DNA from 2 places in the Streptococcus gingivalis genome. Region 2 is predicted to be linked to the other one. Evidence: predicted binding sites of a transcription regulator. Region 2 holds the regulator's gene; the other holds the start of a gene.

Region 1 (10,916 bases), 150 kb from region 2:
ATCTAAAACCTCGATGAATAAATCACGAACAGGTTCATCGATCTCGACAGAGATCCCAATCCCTTTATTTTGAGCTTCCAACAATTTTGCGGACAGAACACTTTTTACAGCTGGATTTTCGATGTGACTGAGTTTGGCAATATCAAACTTGCTATCGTAAAATTGTTGGCCACTCTCTCGAAGAACATTCTCATAAACTTCCCTGATCGCATTGAGATCTTCATGCTCAATACTTAACTTGAGACTGGTTAAAATATTCAGGTAATCATGACGAAAGGCACGAATCTCCCCATAGAGCATTTCGACGTGTTGACTATAGGTGGCTAACTCCTGCAGTTGCCTATCTTTTTGCTCTAGAATCTCTTGTTTCAATCGTTCTTTGGACACTGCATTGAAATACAAGAGCATCATAAAAAATAAGATCAAATAAATACTATTTAACTGTTCCCGTAAAGCATCTGCATGCGGAATAGCATCCTCAAAAACCACCAGACCTACAACACTGACTAAATACACAAACATAGAAAGATCCATTGGGAGTAAGAAACGATTAAAATACTGCCGTTGAAACCCTACTTTTAAATCCGTAAAATCTAGTTTTAACAATTTAGTAAGCCCTAAATAGACAGGAAAGACCAGCAATTCAAGTAGAGCATCATACCAGCTGACAGATGCCTCATGAACAAGTACAATCCCGAGCATTGGAAAGACATAAAATGCTAAGAGACGCGCAATGAGACTCTCCATGACAACCGGGTAGAGCCCGTAAAAAATATTCAACAGGTGTCGTATGTTACGATTTCGATAGAAACTATAGGCAATAAATACTAAGAAATAGCCAAAAAAGCCTACCGGTGGCACAAGGGTAAAGACGACTGCAAAGAAGAAAGGGCACAAAAAGAGCCAGCGCCAAGCGAACTCTTGTCTACTGATATGACGATAGATCAGCATGCTGACGAAGAACTTTAGGTAAGACATTAGAATATCTAACAGCAATTCTTTCTCCCTTCTATTTTTTCAAAGCTTCCAGTAAGCCTCTGTACTTGGTCCGTGAGATCAAGCAATTGTCCCCATTTTCAAAAAAAGCTTTCTTGGCTTCTTTATCAATCTTCGTAATATTTTGCGGATTCACCACAAAGGAGCGGTGGCACCGATACAAGCGGGGATCTGCTTTTTCGATATCGGCAATACTAGCGTAAAATTCCAAGCGCTCTTCCTGGGTGTGTAAAATGACCTTGTGAATGGTTGGAGACGTTTCAACATACAAAATCTTATTAAAAGGAACTTGTACACGCGCCATCGCACTCTCAAACGTAAAGGCATCTTGCGCAATCGTGGTCCCAGCTTGCTCCAAGGTATAATCGATGGCTGAGCTGATTCTCTCTTTGAACTCTTCCTCACCCAGCGTTTTATCGATAAAATCCAAGGCAGCCACTTTGTACTGAAAGGTAATGGGCATAAATTCAGAGTGAGTGGTGACAAAGACAATGGTCGCATGGGGATCTTTCTTACGAATCTCTTTTGCGATCTCCAGCCCCTTTTTCTCCTCACCTTTAATCTCGATATCTAAAAAGAATAGGTGATGGGCGCCTCTCTCTGTGATAGCATCCAGCAACTGGCTTGACTTCCCAAACACTTCTGGCGCTTTGCATTGCAAGAATTTTTGACGGATGAGATCCTGCAAGACCGCTTCGATACGCGATTGTTGGATCCATTCATCTTCTAACACAAAAATCTTCAACAAAGTCCTCACTCCTTCCCCTCTACGAATATGTTCTATTTTACCATAAATGATGCCTGCTGAGCCACTCTTTCAAAAGAGACTTAATAGCCCTTCTACCTTTTCTCCTTAACAAAAAAACTCTCCCGGAGGAATCCGGAAGAGCTTGCGCAAGGGGAATTTGAAAAATATTTTTTAATATGAAAAAGGTCGATAAAATCTATGCTATGTTCAAACTCTCATTTTACTAACAGCGATATTACGATCAAGTTTTATTGTCAATAGACATGTATGTGGGAAGTTCTCCCCTTGCAACAATGTAGACCTGTGATCTACTCTTACTAGTATACACTAGAATTATTACAAAATCAGTTAATTTGTATTGCAATTTGTTGGCAAATATCCCTCTGCCTGAAAACACCGCAAATGCTTGATTCCCAAGCATCTACGCAAGTCCTCTTTAATTAGTATTTATCATTTCTGTTACAAAATTTAAAATAAAAATATTATTCCATAATAAATGAAAATCCCAAAGCACGATAAAAAGAGGCTGGGACAAAAGTCCTAGCCTCTCAATTATTTTTGGATTGTCGAGCAAGACGCAGTGGTTGAGTGGGCTCTACTACGCTGATTTCATCAGCTTTTACAGCCCTACTCAACTGTGCGGAGGTGGGACAACGAAATCGAATTCTAACGAATTACCGATTTCTGTCCCACTCTCTTTGAGCTAGTAAGACGATTAGCCAGGCCGCAACATAGTGGCTACTATCCAACGATGAGAGGTATAGCCTCAATCGTGTAACAGTTACGACAGAAAATAAAGAAGGCCTATAACGCCTTCTTTATTTTCTTAGTAAGACACTTCGGCAAGGCACCATGGTGCTTGCCATAACAATAAATGCACCTGATAAATTAACCAAGGGGTTACGACGTGAAAAGGGAGGAACGATATTTTCCTCCCTTTGAGCTAGTAAGATGATTAGGTAGGCCGCAACATAGCGGCTACCGTCCAATGATTCGGTGCTTTAGCACCAATCATTGGTATCAGGTTACATCATCCCCCCCATCATGCTTGGATCCATTCCTGGTCCTGCTGGGGCTGCTGGTTCTGGTTTGTTGGCTACGACTGCTTCGGTCGTCAAGATCAGACTCGCTACGGAAGCGGCGTTTTGAAGGGCTGAACGGCTCACCTTCACTGGGTCGATGATTCCTGCATCAATCATATTCACCCATTCACCTGTTGCAGCATTGAAACCTGTTCCGACTTCGGCATTTTTCAAGCGATCAATCACAATAGATCCTTCGTAACCGGCATTGTGGGCAATTTGGCGCACCGGCTCTTCCAAGGCACGAAGAACGATATTGCGTCCGGTCGCTTCATCTCCTTCTAATTCAAGGGCTGCGACTGCAGAGATGACATTGACAAGAGCTGTACCACCTCCGGCAACGATCCCTTCTTCAACGGCTGCGCGAGTCGCATTAAGGGCATCTTCGATACGGAGTTTCATTTCTTTCAATTCTGTTTCTGTTGCAGCACCGACCTTGATTACGGCAACACCACCAGACAATTTAGCCAAACGTTCTTGTAATTTTTCACGGTCAAATTCAGAGGTTGTGGTTTCGATTTGTGACTTGATAACCGCAACACGGTTAGCGATCGCTTCTGGGTTACCAGAACCTTCGACAATGACAGTACTGTCTTTATCGACTGACACTTTAGCTGCTTGACCAAGTGCTTCAATGGTTGCATCTTTCAATTCCAAACCAAGATCGTCTGTAATGACTGTACCACCAGTCAAGATGGCAATGTCTTCTAGCATGGCTTTGCGGCGATCACCAAATCCTGGTGCCTTAACAGCTACGACATTAAAGGTACCGCGGATCTTGTTCAAGACAAGTGTTGGAAGAGCTTCGCCATCGACATCATCTGCGATGATCAAGAGTGGACGGTTGCTTTGAAGAATGCTTTCCAACAATGGCAAGATTTCTTGGATATTTGAAATCTTCTTGTCAGTGATCAAAATGTATGGATTTTCAAGGTCTGCCACCATCTTTTCATTATCAGTGACCATGTATTGTGAGAGGTAACCACGGTCAAACTGCATGCCTTCAACGACTTCCAGTTCTGTCTCCATTCCACGAGATTCTTCAATCGTGATGACCCCATCTTTGCCAACTTTTTCCATGGCTTCAGAGATGTACTCACCGACTTTTTCAGAACGAGAAGACACAGCAGCTACTTGAGCAATCGCTTCCTTGCTTGATACTGGGATCGCATTGTTTTTCAAAGCTTCTACTGCTGTTGCAACAGCGGTCTCAATCCCACGGCGGATGCCAATTGGGTTAGCACCTGCAGTAACGTTTTTGATCCCTTCACGGACGATGGCTTGGGTCAAAACCGTTGCGGTCGTTGTACCGTCACCTGCGATATCATTGGTCTTAGAAGCCACTTCTGACACCAATTTAGCACCCATATTTTCAAAATGGTCTTCCAATTCAATTTCTTTTGCGATGGTCACCCCATCATTTGTGATCAAGGGTGAACCAAATGATTTTTCAAGAACCACATTGCGTCCTTTAGGGCCCAACGTAACTTTCACTGTATCTGCTAAGACATCGACACCACGGACCATTGCAGAACGTGCATCAGATGAAAATTTAATATCTTTTGCCATTTCTCTTACCTCTTTCTTCTCTTACTCTACAATTGCAAGAATGTTTGATGTTCCAACGATGGTGTAGGTTTCTTCCCCATCTTTCACTTCAATTCCTGCATGGCTTTCAACCAAAACGTGGTCTCCTGCTTTTACAGCTGGAGCAATGAGTTCACCACTTAGGGTACGCACACCTTCACCAACGGCCACTACTTCAGCTGTTTTTGTATCAGCCTTGCTCGCACCTGCGAGGACAAAACCTCCAACAGTCTGTTCTTTTTCTTCTACTTTTAAGACCACACGGTCTCCTAATGGTTTTAACATGTTCATTCCTCCATACGTGTTTTTAGCACTCTCTATACATAAGTGCTAACTTATGTTTCTATTGTATCACTTGGTCAGAAATAGTCAAGAAAAAAACACCTCAAAAATAGATGAGATGTTTCTAAAATATCAATTTAAAATTGTCAATTTTTGATTGAAATCATCGATCACTTTTTGAAGATTGATCCGCCCACGGTAGATACCATATCCAAAAACAATCATGCCTAAAATTCCAACCAAGGCTAGTAAAATCCCGAGGATCAAGAGTGGGAGGAAACTTTTGTGAAAGAGATAGATCAATACCACACCAATACTGGCAATGATAAAGAGTAAGCTGAACCAACGACCAAGGTTTTCAAGCATGTGGCGTTGGTACTTGATTTCTGTTTCATATCCATTGACAAGTTCTTGTTTTGTAACCATGGGATTCCTCCTGATAAAAATTGAGAATGAAGTGCAAATAAAGGAGGTCAATTCACTTCATTCTCAAAAACTCCTACTAGCAAATTCGTTTTTTCTTTTCCTTAGTATTTAAGATGTGGATCAAAGATACCAAGGGCAACACCGATCAAAGCAACTACAACGAGAAGTAACATAACTTTGTTTGGTGAAATTTTTTTCTTAGACATCAACCACCAGCAAAGAGTGATGAAGGCTGCTGTCAAGAGACCTGGATAAACACCATCGATCTTTTCTTGGATGTTCAAGAAGACTTTTCCTTCAGAATTCTTGAATTGAAGGGCTGTTGTAACAGATACCCAAGTAGCTGCTACGGCACCGATAACCATACCACCGACAACGCTGATCGCTTTACGAAGAGCTTGTCCTTTTGGTCCTACAAGGAATTCAACGGCTTTATCCCCTAATTGGTAACCTTTGAAGAAGGCAAAGCGCATACCAAAGTAGACTAAGAGGTTCCATACGACGATATAGAAGAGGGCACCAGCGACGTTACCACCTTTAGAAAGTCCAAGGGCAATCCCCAAGAGAACTGGGATCAAGGTACCAACGACCAATGAGTCACCAATACCAGCGATTGGTCCCATCAAACCGGCACGCATACCGTTGATGGTTTCGCCATCTACTGCATCTCCGTTTGCACGCGCTTCTTCCAAACCAGCTGTGATCCCTACAACAAGAGATCCAAGTTGTGGTTCAGTGTTGAAGAAGGCCGTATAGGTTTGCATAGCATCCTTTTGTTCTTCTTTTGTGTCATACATTTCTTCTACGATTGGAAGCATAGAAGTCAAGTACCCGAAGGTTTGCATATGTTCTTGAGAGAAACAAGTCAAATGACCATAATACCAATGATGGAATGCTTTTGCTAATGTTTTCTTTGAAATTTTCTTTCTATCAGCCATTTTAAATATCCTCCTCATCATCGTCTAGGTCCACCACTCCGGCTGGAGCAGCTTTCATCGATTTGATCACTTCAAGTTCATAGTAGATTACTGCAAAGATTAATGAAACAACGGCACTGGATACCAAGTTCAATCCGAGAGATTTCGCCAAGGTAAATCCAACAAAGAATGGAATGAAGTCAGTTGCTTCTGTAACAATTTGTTTCAACAAGATGGCAATACCGACACATGGGAGAAGAGCACCGACTGTAAAGAGGGCTTTCATCCAGTAACCATCCATAGGAAGGTATTGTTTCATCAAATCAACCATGTTTTCACCGTATTTGGTGATAATCATTGTTGGAAGGAAAGAGAAGAGGAAGTGAGAGATCCAAGGGTAAACCCAGTCAACTGCGTAGAGTTTTTTGAAGTTTCCTTCTTCAACGGCTTTCCAACCAATGTGTTGCCAAACCAAGTTCATAGTAGCGGTACCGTAGAAAAGAACTGTACCGATTGTCCCAACGGCTGCACCGATTGGAGCTGCAGCTGCGGCGATTCCAGCTTCATCTGTGATGTTATTGGCATGCACAAACAAGATAGCAAGAGGAACACCGATGTAAGAGATGGCACGCACATCGGCAGATACAGTACCACCAGGTGTTACCAAGGCGATATAAACGACTTGAAGGGCAACCCCGACCATAATACCGGTTGTCACATCTCCAAGAATTAAACCTGAAATCAACCCACCGATCAAAGGACGACCGAGTGTATAGTTCCCGATACTGGAACCTCCCATACCAGGCATTGAAGACAAGCTGGCGAAAATACCAAGCAAGATTGCTTGAATCCATGAAATTGTCATAACAAACGCTCCTTTTGTTTGTAAATATATTTACCTAACAGATCAGACTGTTAGTTTTAAAAACCAAATTTTGATTTGAAATCATCCCAATACCCGATAGAAACATCTGGCAACAACTGGAATTTCACCTTGTAGCCTGCTGCTTGAATGGCTTGGAAGGCTTCTGCTTCTTCCTGAGTGATGGATTGGTTATTTCCCAATTTTACAGCTCCAGGACGATCATTTGCAGGGCCTACGATGATTTCTTTAACATCACCTGGGACAAACCCTTGGTCGACCAAAATTTCCTTCATATCGATTGGATTTTTGGTGATCAAGAAGTAACGACTATCTGATTCTGTTACTTTTGCTGATTTTTCTTTAAAGGCTTCCTTTGTCCATACAAAGGTTTTCTTGTCTGATGCGCCTTTGTAAGCTTGAATCAAAACCTTGTTTGATGCTGCTGCATCATTTACGGCAATCAAACCATCACATGGTTTTTCCTTTGCCCAGCGTGTGACTGTTTGACCGTGAATCATGCGGTCATCAATCCGTACAAATGTTACTACCATAAGGTACCTCCCTATTAAATATCGTCATCATCTTCTTCAGCACTTGTGGCTGAAACTTCAAAAGGCTGTAGTGCAGATCGTGCTTCTGATAAGATGGTGGCTGACAAATCGTCTCCATCGAGCACATCCTTCATCACAACTGCCGTCAAGGCCATGGTGAGGTTCATCCCACCAAGGATCAAGGCTCCATCAAGCTTTCCGGCTTCTTCTAGAACCGTGGCTGCAGTGGTTAATGGACTCCCCCCTACAATATCTGCCAAGACCAAAACAGAATCATCAGCTGTCAATCCTGAAATGCTCTCTCTAAAATCAACTGCGAAGTCATCGACTGATTTTCCTTCTTTGAGTCCAACTGCGATGACCTGATCCAACTTGTCACCAGCAAACATGGCTAGTGATGTTTTTAGACCTTCTGCCAGTCCACCATGACTGACCAAAATGAGGTATTTCATTTTTCTACGCCTCCTTTATTTGACTCTATTGTAGACTATTTGAAAGCGCTTTTACATTGTCAAATGTCACATTCCCAATATGACATTTAGCAATAAAAAAATGACATCTGTCACTTGACAAAATGCCATCTTATTTTACTCTAAACTCCTACCTGTAGACTACTTTCAATCTCCCTCTGAATTTGAGGCAAGCGGTTCTCAACATCTTGATCGCGCAAGGCATTGCCAATCAAGTAATCTAACTTTTCTAACAGCTCTTTTGAGACATTTTTCGGGCTACTTTCAACAGCTTGTTCCATGATGCGGTTCAAGGTCTGATTGGTCAAGGAATCCGTCCCAAAATCATCTACCTGCAGAAGGTCTTTACTAGAGCGACTCTTGACTACCTGTGGCATGACAGAGATCCCTTGGGATTGGGCAAAGAGGGTTTGTTGAATGTCTGGATCCTCTGTCAAAACTTGCATCAGTTCCCAAGCCAACTTGGAATGAGAACTTCGAGCTGACATAGCAAAAGAAGTCGTCGTGACCAAGGTTGCCTTGGTCGTTTTTGACTTAGCCGGCATCGGGATACAGGTCCAAGTGAAGTTTGAATATTTAGAAACGTGGTAGGGATAAGGTTTATAGGTCCGATATTGGGCCAAGGTCATGGGATAGAAGGCGACTTTCCCCTGGTCAAAATCTTTAGAACTCACCTTGTAATTTTTATTTAGATCTTCCAATTTTTGCAGAAAAGTCAGAGACTCTTTCACTTCTGGAGCTGTCAGCTTGAGCATGCCACCCTGGAAGAGATGACCTCCATTTGCCGCTAAGGCTTCTTTCCAGGTGTATTCTGTACTTCCAAATTGGTCCAATTGCCCATCCCCATTGGTATCCTTGGTTAGTTTCTTGCAAATCGTATAGAACTCTTCAAGGGTCCAACCTTTTTTGGGAACCGCGATGCCTTCTTTATCCAAGAGATCTTTATTGACACACATCAAAATCGGATTGCTTTCATAAGGTAAGGCATAGGTTTGCCCCTGATAGACACCGGATTCAAATGCAACGGGATAAAAGGCAGCTTGATCTTTTCGATCCATATAGCCGTTTAACTTTTCTAATACGCCTCGCGCTGCTAATAAGGTAAGATCTTGCTCAGAGACCATAAACACATCTGGCGTCTTTCCTGAGACAATCTTTTCAGAGAGCCAGTCTGAATAATCTGACTGCGGAATCCCGTTTTCATACTCTACACGGACGTGGGGATGGGATTTTTCAAATTTTTGAATCGCACGATCCAAGGCATGGGAACGTTGACTGGTCGGCACATCCCAGCTAGAACCTGCATAAACGCCGATATGGAGTACGGTCGGTTGCTGTTTCCACCAATAAAAACCTGCGCTCACACAGAGCACAACAAGGAGACCAATCCCCCAACAAAGATGCTTTCGCTTCAATTTCATTCTGTATTTCCTTTAGAAAAATCACGTCTCGTCACTCCTGTTTGGACTGACCAGATCGCTAATTGCGTTCGATCTCGTAGGTTTAATTTCGCCAAAATCGTTGATAAGTAATTGCGCACGGTTCCTTCTGATAAGAAAAGTTTGGCTGCAATTTCTTTATTGGACTCCCCATAGCCGACTTCTTGGATAATGCGCCATTCCGTCGTGCTCAAATCCTTGACATTGTCCTCATCTACAGCAATAGAGAAGTTGGTTTTGGCCATTTGTGAGAAAATTTGAAAGACTTTACTAGCGATATTCGGGTTGATCATAGCTCCGCCTTGATGCACCACCTTAATCGCTTCATAGAGTTCCTCTGTCGAGGCTCCCTTTAAAAGATAACCTGAAGCACCATACTTGAGTGCACTATAGATAAATTCATCATCATCAAAGGTTGTTAAAATAATAATTTTGATATCTGGGTAGTGTTCTTTGACCTCTTTTGTGGCTAAAACTCCATCCATGCCTGGCATCCGAATATCCATCAAGATCAGGTCAGGATGTGTCTGCGGAATGCTAGACAGGACGTGATTGCCGTCTTCCACTGTGGCCACCACTTCGATATCGGGGTGGGCTGACAAAATAATTTTCAGAGATTCTCGAATCAAGGCCTGGTCATCTGCCACCATTACTTTTATCACCATCTCTATCTCCCTTCTTTATATTTCGGTAAACTGACGCGCGTGAAAAATCCATCGCGGCTTTCAAATTGAAGCTGTCCTCCTAGGATGGAAATTCGTTCCATCATCTGCTTGAGTCCATAGCCATAGGTCAAGGTTTCAAACCCAACCCCGTTGTCCTGCAACTCGATCAGGTAATCTTCTTCATCCTCAAAAAAATGAAGGCTCATCTGACTGGCATGACCGTGGCGAACCGCATTAGTCATAGACTCTTGGATCACACGAAAGATCGTATCTTCAATCATGACGTCCATATCGACATCGACCCATTCATAGTGTAAATCAACCTGCAAATTGGAAAGTGTCTGGTACTCGCGGATCATCTTTTCCAAAGCATCTTTGAGAGTTCGTCCCTCAAGGGCACCTGGACGGAGGCGATTGAGAGAGCCCCTCACATCCTGGATCCCTTCACGAACCACTTCTGATACACTTTTCACCTGCTCTTTTGCCCGATTGGGATCGATATCAATCAAGACCCCAACAGCATCTAAGCCGGCCGAGATCCCTGTTAGCGCGTGTCCCAAGGTATCGTGAATCTCCCGAGCAATCCGCTTGCGCTCTCGATCCTCTGCAATTTTCTCAGACAAGGCCATATAGTTGTTCAACTCCGTATTGACCTTCGAAACCATGGCCAACTCTTCTTCCACTTCGTGGTTTTCCGCAAGAACATTCATAATATAGAACAAAAGCGAAATAATGAAGAGCACCATATTCAAGGCATAGAGGGAATTCTTTAAGAAAAAGGCCAGAATCCGAATGGAGGCAGGATAAAAATGAATATAGACATCAAGAGAAGGTATCGGAAAGAAAAGCGAAAAGACGTCTGAATTGGTCACAAGAAGCATCAAGAAA
Region 2 (10,916 bases):
AAGCGGAGAAAAGTCTTGATATTACGCTGTTTTTAGTCCAACTGAAATTCATACTTTCCAAACCAGGTCTTAAGAAAGCTCGTAAAGCTTCACAATTTAGTAAACGTTAATTCGAAAGAATTACAATATTTACAAAGAACACCTTTCGAGGTGTTCTTTTTATGTTTTCATACTAAATTGTGGCAGTTGACGTAGTTGTTGTGGCTTTAGCCACTTACAAATACGGCTGCAATTCGACGAAGTCAATTGCCTCTAAACGTTAATTCGTTGCTGGAAAGCAGAATACAAACGAAAACACTTTGCATCTTGCAAGGTGTTTTTTGTATGAGAACTAGCGGTGCGCAATTAGGATAGCTCTAGCGACTTTAGTCGCGTAGAGATATGCTATGCACAGTTGCCCCAAGAAAACAAGCGAAGCGATATTTGAATGGATAGCAACCACTGCACGCAAAATGTTAATTCGAAAGAATTACTATACTTACAATGAGCACCCTTCGGGGTGTTTTTTTTGTATAACTGAATTTGAAGCAAATAAAAACCACCCTATCTTCCACGGTCAAACATGACTGTAGAAAATAGAGTGGGTCTAGGATGTTAAAGACTATTTGTCGTCTTTATGAAAGATATTTTTAACGCCCTTGATAGCTCCTTCAACAGCTTCTTTTGCATCTTCAGCAACTTCTTTTGCTTTTGAAGCAACTTTTTCAGCAGTGCCTTCAGCTTCTGTTTTTGTATCGCCGGTTAATTTACCAAGGCCTTCTTTAACAGAACCTTTTGCTTGGTTCAATTTTTCTTCTAATGACATAGCGTCACCTCCATGAAGTTAGTAGTTTTTTCTCTGAATGCAATACTGTTGATTTAAAAAAATAAAAAATATTTGTCTCAGATTAGAATGAGTATATTCTTTTTAAAATAGAAAGTCAAATTTTTGCTACGGCTAAAAAACAGGATCGCTTTCCGGTCACGAATAATGACCGACTAATAAGTCACGATATTTCGTTTTTCCAGCAAAGATTTGAAACGAAAGAAGCAAAAAACTTTTTCTGTCTCCAATGAAATAAATGGTATAATAATCGTGAATGGAAACATCGTAACGCTGTTTTTTGAAAAAGAGAAGATAAATATGAAAAGAATCCTCACAACCTACCCTATTATCAGCACTTTAGCTCTAATCTGTTTGTTGCTCGGTCTATTGACTTCCTTTTATGGGGATGCTATGTATGACTTATTAGCTTTTCATTCGAAGCCGGTGTATGGTTGGCAGTATGTCAGTGGGACCTTGATGCATGGTAGTAAAGGAGCCCCTGCCTGGTTTTTATGGGTCCATTTGATTTTAAACGGACTCATGATCCTTCCCTTCGGTGGACTGCTAGAAAGAAAAAGAGGCTCCATACAAGTCTTAATCGTTTTTGTGACGGCGACAGTCCTCTCTTCCATCGTTTTTCACTTCTTAACACACGGGCAGGACATTCAGGCAACAGGGATCTCTGCCGTCGGCTATGCCTTTGTGACCGGAGGGGTTATGCTCCTGCCAAACGTGTGGAAAGAATTTTCGCGCACCGTAAAATGGCTTTATCTATTCTTAATTTTCCTATCTGGCCTCATGCTCTTACCAGCAATCACCGGATGGATCTCAACACTATTGCATCTTTCAGGGATTGTGAGTTATCTGTTGGTCTTTATCGGAAGTAAAGGCTTGAAGGGAAAGAGCTAACTATTAAGACGGCTCCTCAGTATGGTTTTCATCGTACTTCCTTGACTCTTCCTCTACCGCGCCGTATAATATTCTATATCAATGAAGAAATCACCTTTTGTCATTGTGCAAAGGGTGATTTTATAACGGTAAAAAGGAGACACAATGGGGTATATCTCTACTATTAAAGCGGCTGTTCAGCTCTTTCCTTTTCTGGCATTTTTGTTGACCTTGCCCTACATGATTTTGAATTATCGAAAATATGGTTCGGTCAATAAATTGCGGGTGCTGATTTTCTATTCTTTTATACTTTACTTGATGACGGTCTATCTGCTGGTGATCTTGCCTCTGCCGGATCCAAGTAAGATTCATACTAGCTACTCGGAAATGGTCAATCTCCATCCCTTTGCTTTTGTAGTGGATTTTTTCCAGGAGAGCCCCTTTGATTTAGCGCAGACTGGTACATGGATTCAAGCCCTTAAGCATCCAACTTTTTATGTGCCTGCCTTTAATGTTCTGATGTTGATTCCTTTTGGGATGTATCTACGCTATTATTTCAAGTGTGGTTTTAAGAAAACGATTCTCCTGACAGCCCTCTTTAGTCTCTTTTTGGAGCTGACCCAGTTATCAGGTCTCTACTTTCTATATCCGGGTCCTTACCGCCTAGCAGATGTCGATGACATTATTCAAAATACCACTGGTGGTGGAGTGGGTTATCTGCTTGGTTGGTTCCTGGTTTGGTTATTGCCGACACGAGATGAAATTGACGAACATTCTTTCCGAGTAGGAACGAGAGTATCTGGTTTCCGGACGGGTCTTGCCTTCTTGATCGACTTTGTGATGCTATCCTTGCTTTACGCGGTAATCGAGCGTTTAGAGACGATTCCTTATGTAGCGGTTTTGGCTGTTTATTTTGGTTTGATTCCCTTGTGGCGGGGCAAAACCTTGGGAATGGCTTTATTGAAATTCCGCCTGCATTTTGACAAGCAAAAATGGCTTCGCACCATCTGGTGGGGAATCCTGGTAGTAGGTTATTTCTATCTGATTCCTCAAGGGTTGTTCTATTTGATTTCGCTCTTGAATAGCGATTTGACGGACAATTCTCTCTTAACCCTGTCCATGATTTTATTGCTCTTCTTTGTGGTTTTATTGTACCTGATTCTCACTCTTGCCATTATCTTGCTTAATCGTCGCTTTCTGTTTGACCGTCTAGCTGGGGCTGAGTATGAGAGTACGGTGCGCGTGAAGAAAGAGCTCTTAAAAGATGAAACTGAATCGTCAAAATAGAGAGAGTGGGACAGAAATCAGTAATTCGTTAGAATTCGATTTCGTCGTCTCACCTCCGCACAGTTGAGTAGGGCTGTAAAAGCTGATGAAATCAGCGTAGTAGAGCCCACTCAACCACTGCGTCTTGTTCGACAATCCAAAAACAATTAAGAGGCTAGGACTTTTGTCCCAGCCTCTTTATTTTTTATGCACGCGGAAAATATACGAACGTTCCCGGTTGAGAAGGGCGATTTTAAGGGGATTGTGCTACAATGGAAGCAAATAGATAGAATGGAGCAGTGAAATGAAAGCAATTATTACAGTCGTTGGTAAAGACCAAAAAGGAATCGTAGCGGGTGTTGCAACGAAAGTGGCAGAATTAGGACTCAATATCGATGATATCTCTCAAACCGTATTGGATGAATACTTTACCATGATGGCGGTTGTATCGTCAGATGAGAAAAAAGATTTCACACAGCTTCGTTCAGAGTTGGAAGAATTCGGTCAGTCTCTGCATGTGAAAATCAATATCCAAAGCGCAGCGATTTTTGATGCTATGCACAATTTGTAAGATAGGGGTTGAGAATTTATGGACATTAAACAGGTAACAGAAACCATTGCCATGATTGAGGAGCAGAACTTCGATGTTCGGACTATCACCATGGGGATTTCGCTTCTAGATTGTATTGATCCAGATATCGATAAGGCAGCAGAAAAAGTCTACAATAAGATTGTGAAAAAGGCTAAAGACTTAGTGGCTGTGGGGGATGAGATTGCAGCAGAACTTGGTATTCCTATTGTCAACAAGCGGGTTTCAGTCACTCCAATTTCTATTATCGGTGCAGCAACGGATGCGACAGATTATGTACCCTTTGCCAAGGCACTAGATCGTGCGGCCAAAGAAGTTGGGGTCAACTTTATCGGTGGCTTCTCAGCTCTGGTTCAAAAAGGCTACCAAAAAGGGGATGAAATCCTCATTAATTCCATTCCTCGCGCCCTTGCAGAGACGGATTTTGTCTGCTCTTCAGTCAATATCGGATCGACCAAGACGGGGATCAATATGACAGCTGTCCGAGATATGGGCCGTATCATTAAAGAAGCATCCCAAGCAGATCCAATGGGGCCTGGTAAGCTCGTAGTTTTTGCCAATGCAGTAGAAGATAATCCCTTTATGGCGGGTGCCTTCCATGGTGTCGGTGAAGCGGATGTTGTCATTAACGTTGGGGTTTCAGGACCAGGTGTCGTCCAACGGGCCATCGAAAAAGTTCCAGGCGCTAGCTTTGATGTATTGGCTGAAACAGTCAAGAAGACAGCTTTCAAGATTACCCGTGTTGGGCAATTAGTGGGTCAAATGGCTAGTGAACGTCTCGGTGTTGAGTTTGGGATTGTAGACTTGTCTCTCGCGCCAACACCAGCTGTTGGAGATTCGGTTGCCCGTGTCCTTGAAGCCATGGGGCTTGAAGTAGTAGGAACCCACGGGACAACCGCAGCCCTTGCCCTGCTCAATGACCAAGTGAAAAAAGGTGGCATCATGGCTTGTAACCAAGTCGGTGGTTTGTCAGGTGCCTTCATTCCTGTCTCAGAAGATGAAGGGATGATTGCGGCGGTCCAATCAGGCCATATCAACCTGGAAAAATTGGAAGCTATGACAGCTATCTGTTCAGTCGGTCTAGATATGATTGCCATCCCGGCTGATACTCCAGATACAACCATTGCGGCCATGATCGCCGATGAAGCAGCTATCGGCGTTATCAACCAAAAGACAACAGCGGTTCGGATCATTCCTTATGGAAAAGAAGGCGATATGTTAGAGCTTGGTGGACTTCTTGGATCTGCTCCAGTGATGAAGGTCAACAAAGCTTCGTCAGCTGATTTCATTGCCCGTGGTGGTCAAATTCCAGCTCCGGTTCATAGCTTTAAAAACTAAGAGAAATCTAGTATAATAGTAGAAAATAGAAAAGTCTGTGATGATGAAACTCCAGACTTTTTTCTTGCAAAAGGAGACAAGATGGCTAAAACAAGATTATTTGTGATTCGTCATGGGAGAACCATGTTTAATACCATTGGCCGTGCTCAAGGCTGGTCAGATACACCCTTGACAGCAAAAGGAGAACGAGGGATTCAAGCTCTAGGAATCGGCTTGCGTGAGTCCGGTTTGGAGTTTACTCGAGCTTATTCCAGCGATTCAGGCCGTGCCATTCAGACCATGGGGATCATTCTTGATGAATTGGGCTTGAAAGACCAGATCCCTTATCGCTTTGACAAACGGATCCGCGAGTGGTGTTTTGGTAGCTTTGATGGGGCCTACGGTGGGGAGCTCTTTCATGGTGTCGTGCCGCGCGTGCTAGATGTAGAAGACTATAAGACTTTGACCTTGGAAGACTTGGCCGATGGAATTTGCCAAGTGGACACAGCAAATTGGGCTGAACCTTGGGAAGTTTTGAAAAGCCGAATCCTAGAAGGTTTTGAAGCCATAGCCAAAGAAGTAGAAGAAAATGGTGGAGGCAATGCCTTGGTGGTCAGCCATAGTTGGACCATTCAGACCTTGGTCTGCTTGATCGAAGGAAAACCAAATCTCAATCTGCCTCTTTCAAACGGTAGTGTTACCCTTGTAGAATACGAAGATGGAGTATTGACGGTTAAGGGGATTGGAGATAGCAGTTACCGTGAGGTCGGTGAAAGCTTGCAAGAATCCTAGTCCATAATGAAAGGCTGACCCCTTGGTCATGGCCTTTTCTTTTTCTCAAAACTTGTAAGAGCTTTCCTACTTTCTTTTTGCAAAAAATGATATAATGAAAGAGATACATACGGAGGTAATAGAATGACAAAAACCAGATTATATATTGCTCGTCATGGAAAAACCATGTTTAATACCATTGGGCGAGCACAGGGCTGGTCAGACACTCCGCTGACAGAAGCAGGAGAGCGTGGGATTAGAGAATTAGGGCTTGGCCTTAAGGAAGCAGGTCTTTCTTTTAAAGAGGCTGTTTCGAGTGATTCTGGTCGAACTATTCAAACCATGGGAATTGTTCTTCAAGAGCTTGGTTTGACAGGGAAAACCCCTTATCATTATGACAAACGGATCCGCGAGTGGTGTTTTGGTAGCTTCGACGGTGCCTATGATGGCGAGCTCTTTATGGGGGTTTTACCCCGTGTCTTTAAGGTCGATGATTTCCATCGGTTGAGTTTAATGGAGTTGGCAGAAGGGATCGTTGAAGTGGATACCACGGGTTGGGCTGAATCCTGGAGCGCCTTGAGTGGCCGAATCTTAGAAGGATTTGAAGCTATTGCAAAAGAGGTAGAAGCAGCTGGTGGTGGGAATGCGATTGTTGTCAGCCACGGCATGACCATTACGACTTTGATTTATCTCATCGATCCGAAAGCAGTCGAAGAATTGGTCTTGGACAACGGAAGTGTAACGGTTTTGGCCTATGAGGATGGCGCCTTTCATATTGAAAAGATTGGAGATCTGTCCTATCGTAAGGTTGGAGCAAAACTCTTAGAGGATGGCCATGACAAATAAGTATAGACGCGCAAGAAAAAAACGTAAGAAATGGTGGCCCTACCTATTGAGTTTCTTTCTTCTTGTGGTCCTTGGATCAGGAATTGGTGCTTACTTGGCTAAACCAAGCTTGTTTTCAGGGCTTCAGTTTTGGAAGGCAAAAAAAACAGCTGTAACGACTCCCTCTTCTTCTAAGAAAAAGAAAGAAAAATCAGATTTACCAGCTGTTTCGACAAAAGACTGGCAGTTGATCTTGGTCAATCGTGACAATGTGAAGCCAGAGTTGAACCCGCAATTGACAGATGTGGATGCTATCAAAGTGGATAGTCGGATTGTAGAACCAACTCGTCAATTTTTAGAAGCGGCTCGAAAAATTGCCCCAGAAGAAACCTTGATATCAGGCTATCGAAGTGTGGCCGAGCAAACAGAGCTCTATAATGAACGTGTTTCGCAACTAGAGGCTAGCGGCCTTTCGCACGAAGAAGCTGAAAAGCAGGTACAGACCCAGGTACAGGTTCCTGGTGCTAGTGAACACCAGACGGGGCTTGCGATCGATATGAGTGTCGAAGCTGGCCAAAGTGATGAGTTGGGCTTGCAGCTGGCTGCCATCGCACCACAATATGGCTTTGTGCTTCGCTACCCAGATGGGAAGAGCAACATCACGGGTGTGAATTTTGAGAATTGGCATTTCCGTTATGTTGGCGTAGAAAATGCTCAGTATATGGCCAAGCATCAGCTAGTATTGGAAGAATATATTCAGCTCTTGAAAAAAGCTGGCAAATAAGAGGAGATTTACTTCTCTAGGTCTTAAGAATGATTTTTAGCACTCTTGAAAAAAGAGTGCTAATTTTTTGGTTTTTTCTCTTGACTTTCTTTTGGATGGGTGTATAATAGAATCATGGTTTAGCACTTGAGTGTTTAGAGTGCTAAATACGAAAGAGAGGTGAGGTCATGGTTACAGAACGTCAAAATGAGATTCTAAATCTTGTCGTCGATATCTTTACCAAGATCCGCGAACCAGTCGGTTCAAAAGCACTGCAAGATGTCATTCAATCTAGTAGTGCGACGATCCGAAATGATATGGCTGCCCTCGAAAAGCAAGGTTTACTAGAAAAAGCCCACACTTCGAGTGGTCGAATGCCCAGCCGAGCTGGTTTTCAATATTTTGTTCAGAACTCGCTGGATCTAGAGTTGATTGATGAGCAAGATGTCTACCAGGTGGTAAAAGCCTTCGATTTCGAAGCCTTTAAGTTAGACGATATCTTGGATGCTACGGCTAAGTTATTGGCCCAGATGACGGGCTACACCGCAGTCATTCAGGATGTTGAGCCGACGCGGCAGCGCTTGACTGGTTTTGAGATTGTTCCATTATCCAACCACGATGCTTTAGCGGTTCTGACCTTGGATGAATCAAAGCCTGTCACCGTCCAGTTTGCCATTCCAAAGAATTTCTTAACCAGTGATTTGGAAATTTTCCATCAGCTGGTTCAAGAACGTTTCATTGGAAATACAGTCTTGGATATCCACTACCGCTTGCGGACAGAGATTCCACAGATAGTACAGCGCTATTTTAAGACGACAGACAATGTCTTGGATCTGTTTGATTATGTCTTCTCGCAACTGTTTCAAGAACTGGTCTTTGTAGAAGGAAAGGTTTCATCCTTAACCTACGCCGATCTTCAGACCTATCAGTTCTTAGATAACCCCCAACACGTAGCTCTGGAGTTGCGAGGGGGAATGCCAGAGGACCAAATGACCCAGATTCTGGTTGCTGAATCCCAAGAGAAGGCTTTGAAAAATGTGACCGTGATTAGTCATAAATTCCTGGTTCCTTATCGTGGGATGGCCCTCATGCATGTGATTGGTCCCGTAGAGATGGATTACAGGCGTGTGATTAGCCTGGTCAATGTTATCGGACGGGTACTGGTCATGAAGTTGACGGATTACTACCGTTACCTCAACAGCAACCATTATGAAGTAAATTAAGATCAAATGAAAGGGGTGTATGCCTTGACAGAAGATATCAAAAAAGAAGACGTGAAAGAAGAGGAAGTTGCCCAAACAACTGAAGAAGTTGTAGAGGAGTCCAACCAACCTTCTGAGTTAGAAGAAGCACATGCGCGTGCCGAAGAATTTGAAAATAAATACCTTCGTGCTCATGCAGAAATGCAAAACATTCAGCGCCGTGCCAATGAAGAACGTCAACAATTACAAAAATACCGTAGCCAAGATTTGGCAAAAGCGATCTTACCATCACTGGACAACCTCGAACGTGCCCTTGCCGTAGAAGGATTGACAGATGATGTGAAGAAGGGCTTGGAAATGGTCCAAGAAAGTTTGGTACATGCTCTGAAAGAAGAAGGAATTGAAGAAATTCCAGCGGACGGAGCCTTTGACCATAACTACCACATGGCCATCCAAACCTTACCTGCAGATGATGAACATCCAGCAGATACCATCGCACAAGTCTTCCAAAAAGGCTACAAACTCCATGACCGCATCCTACGCCCAGCCATGGTAGTAGTATATAACTAGGCTACCTTGTCCGAAACGACACTAAACTATGAAAGAAAGATTAACATTGGTTTGGCTTTGCCAATAGTGAGCGAAGCGAACCAAAGGCGATACTCTTCGCCGTGGCGGTATCTTCGCAAACTTTGAGACCTTAGGCTCAAAGTTTAGTCAAAGAGATTGACGAAGTCAAGCTCTGACGGCGTCGCCACTTAAGAAGAGTATCAAAAAGAAAAAAAGAGAAAAAATAACGAGGAGAAAAACATATGTCTAAAATTATCGGTATTGACTTAGGTACAACAAACTCAGCAGTAGCAGTTCTTGAAGGAACTGAATCAAAAATCATCGCAAACCCAGAAGGTAACCGCACAACTCCATCTGTAGTTTCATTCAAAAACGGTGAAATCATCGTTGGTGATGCCGCAAAACGTCAAGCAGTAACAAACCCAGATACCATCATCTCTATCAAATCTAAGATGGGTACTTCTGAAAAAGTTTCTGCTAACGGTAAAGAATACACACCACAAGAAATCTCAGCTATGATTCTTCAATACTTGAAAGGTTATGCTGAAGATTACCTTGGTGAAAAAGTAACCAAAGCTGTTATCACAGTTCCTGCTTACTTCAACGATGCGCAACGTCAAGCAACTAAAGACGCTGGTAAAATTGCTGGTCTTGAAGTAGAACGTATCGTCAACGAACCAACAGCAGCAGCCCTTGCTTATGGTTTGGATAAGACTGATAAAGAAGAAAAAATCTTGGTATTCGACCTTGGTGGTGGTACATTTGACGTATCTATCCTTGAATTGGGTGATGGTGTCTTTGATGTATTGGCAACTGCAGGGGATAACAAACTCGGTGGTGACGACTTTGACCAAAAAATCATCGACTACATGGTTGAAGAATTCAAGAAAGAAAATGGTATTGACTTGTCAACAGACAAGATGGCGCTTCAACGTTTGAAAGACGCAGCTGAAAAAGCCAAGAAAGACCTTTCTGGTGTGACTTCAACACAAATCAGCTTGCCGTTCATCACTGCAGGCGCTGCTGGTCCTCTTCACTTGGAAATGACCTTGACTCGTGCGAAATTCGATGATTTGACTCGTGACCTTGTAGAACGTACGAAAACTCCAGTTCGCCAAGCCCTTTCTGATGCAGGTTTGAGCTTGTCAGATATCGACGAAGTCATCCTTGTCGGTGGTTCAACTCGTATCCCTGCCGTTGTAGAAGCTGTTAAAGCTGAAACTGGTAAAGAACCAAATAAATCAGTGAACCCTGACGAAGTAGTGGCTATGGGTGCTGCGATCCAAGGTGGTGTGATCACTGGTGACGTCAAAGACGTTGTCCTTCTTGACGTAACTCCATTGTCACTTGGTATCGAAACAATGGGTGGAGTCTTCACAAAATTGATCGACCGCAACACTACAATTCCAACTTCTAAATCACAAGTCTTCTCAACTGCAGCAGATAACCAACCAGCCGTTGATATCCACGTTCTTCAAGGGGAACGCCCAATGGCAGCAGATAACAAGACTCTTGGACGCTTCCAATTGACTGATATCCCAGCTGCACCTCGTGGTATCCCACAAATCGAAGTTACTTTTGATATTGATAAGAACGGTATCGTATCTGTTAAAGCGAAAGACCTTGGAACTCAAAAAGAACAAACAATTGTTATCCAATCAAACTCAGGTTTGACAGACGAAGAAATCGACCGCATGATGAAAGATGCAGAAGCAAACGCTGAAGCAGATAAGAAACGTAAAGAAGAAGTGGATCTTCGTAACGAAGTAGACCAAGCAATTTTTGCGACTGAAAAGACAATCAAAGAAACTGAAGGTAAAGGCTTCGATGCAGAACGTGATGCTGCCCAAGCTGCCCTTGATGAGCTTAAGAAAGCCCAAGAAGACAACAACTTGGATGAAATGAAAGCAAAACTTGAAG

The links. Region 2 encodes HrcA, which represses chaperone genes, less so after heat shock. Its sites were predicted from a motif close to TTAGCACTCNNNNNNNNNGAGTGCTAA; they were not measured.
Region 1: a site for HrcA is predicted at 4,721-4,747, ahead of groES (co-chaperone GroES). Genes of this name have one in related genera too.

Annotation. Positions count from the first base shown of each region.
Region 1 covers NZ_JAYKTO010000001.1:1,259,444-1,270,359, forward strand. The annotation lists gene SM122_RS06180 (sensor histidine kinase) at 1-978, opposite strand, end outside; gene SM122_RS06185 (response regulator transcription factor) at 1,010-1,744, opposite strand; gene groL (chaperonin GroEL) at 2,770-4,395, opposite strand; gene groES (co-chaperone GroES) at 4,417-4,698, opposite strand; gene SM122_RS06200 (hypothetical protein) at 4,828-5,121, opposite strand; gene SM122_RS06205 (PTS system mannose/fructose/sorbose family transporter subunit IID) at 5,223-6,077, opposite strand; gene SM122_RS06210 (PTS mannose/fructose/sorbose/N-acetylgalactosamine transporter subunit IIC) at 6,061-6,903, opposite strand; gene SM122_RS06215 (PTS system mannose/fructose/N-acetylgalactosamine-transporter subunit IIB) at 6,960-7,454, opposite strand; gene SM122_RS06220 (PTS sugar transporter subunit IIA) at 7,469-7,906, opposite strand; gene SM122_RS06225 (ABC transporter substrate-binding protein) at 8,047-9,345, opposite strand; gene SM122_RS06230 (response regulator transcription factor) at 9,342-10,025, opposite strand; gene SM122_RS06235 (sensor histidine kinase) at 10,031-10,916, opposite strand, start outside.
Region 2 covers NZ_JAYKTO010000001.1:1,106,437-1,117,352, reverse strand. The annotation lists gene SM122_RS05520 (CsbD family protein) at 602-805, opposite strand; gene SM122_RS05515 (rhomboid family intramembrane serine protease) at 1,124-1,714, shown strand; gene SM122_RS05510 (VanZ family protein) at 1,859-2,980, shown strand; gene SM122_RS05505 (ACT domain-containing protein) at 3,264-3,530, shown strand; gene SM122_RS05500 (PFL family protein) at 3,549-4,886, shown strand; gene SM122_RS05495 (histidine phosphatase family protein) at 4,968-5,657, shown strand; gene SM122_RS05490 (histidine phosphatase family protein) at 5,781-6,482, shown strand; gene SM122_RS05485 (M15 family metallopeptidase) at 6,466-7,245, shown strand; gene hrcA (heat-inducible transcriptional repressor HrcA) at 7,413-8,447, shown strand; gene grpE (nucleotide exchange factor GrpE) at 8,472-8,996, shown strand; gene dnaK (molecular chaperone DnaK) at 9,239-10,916, shown strand, end outside.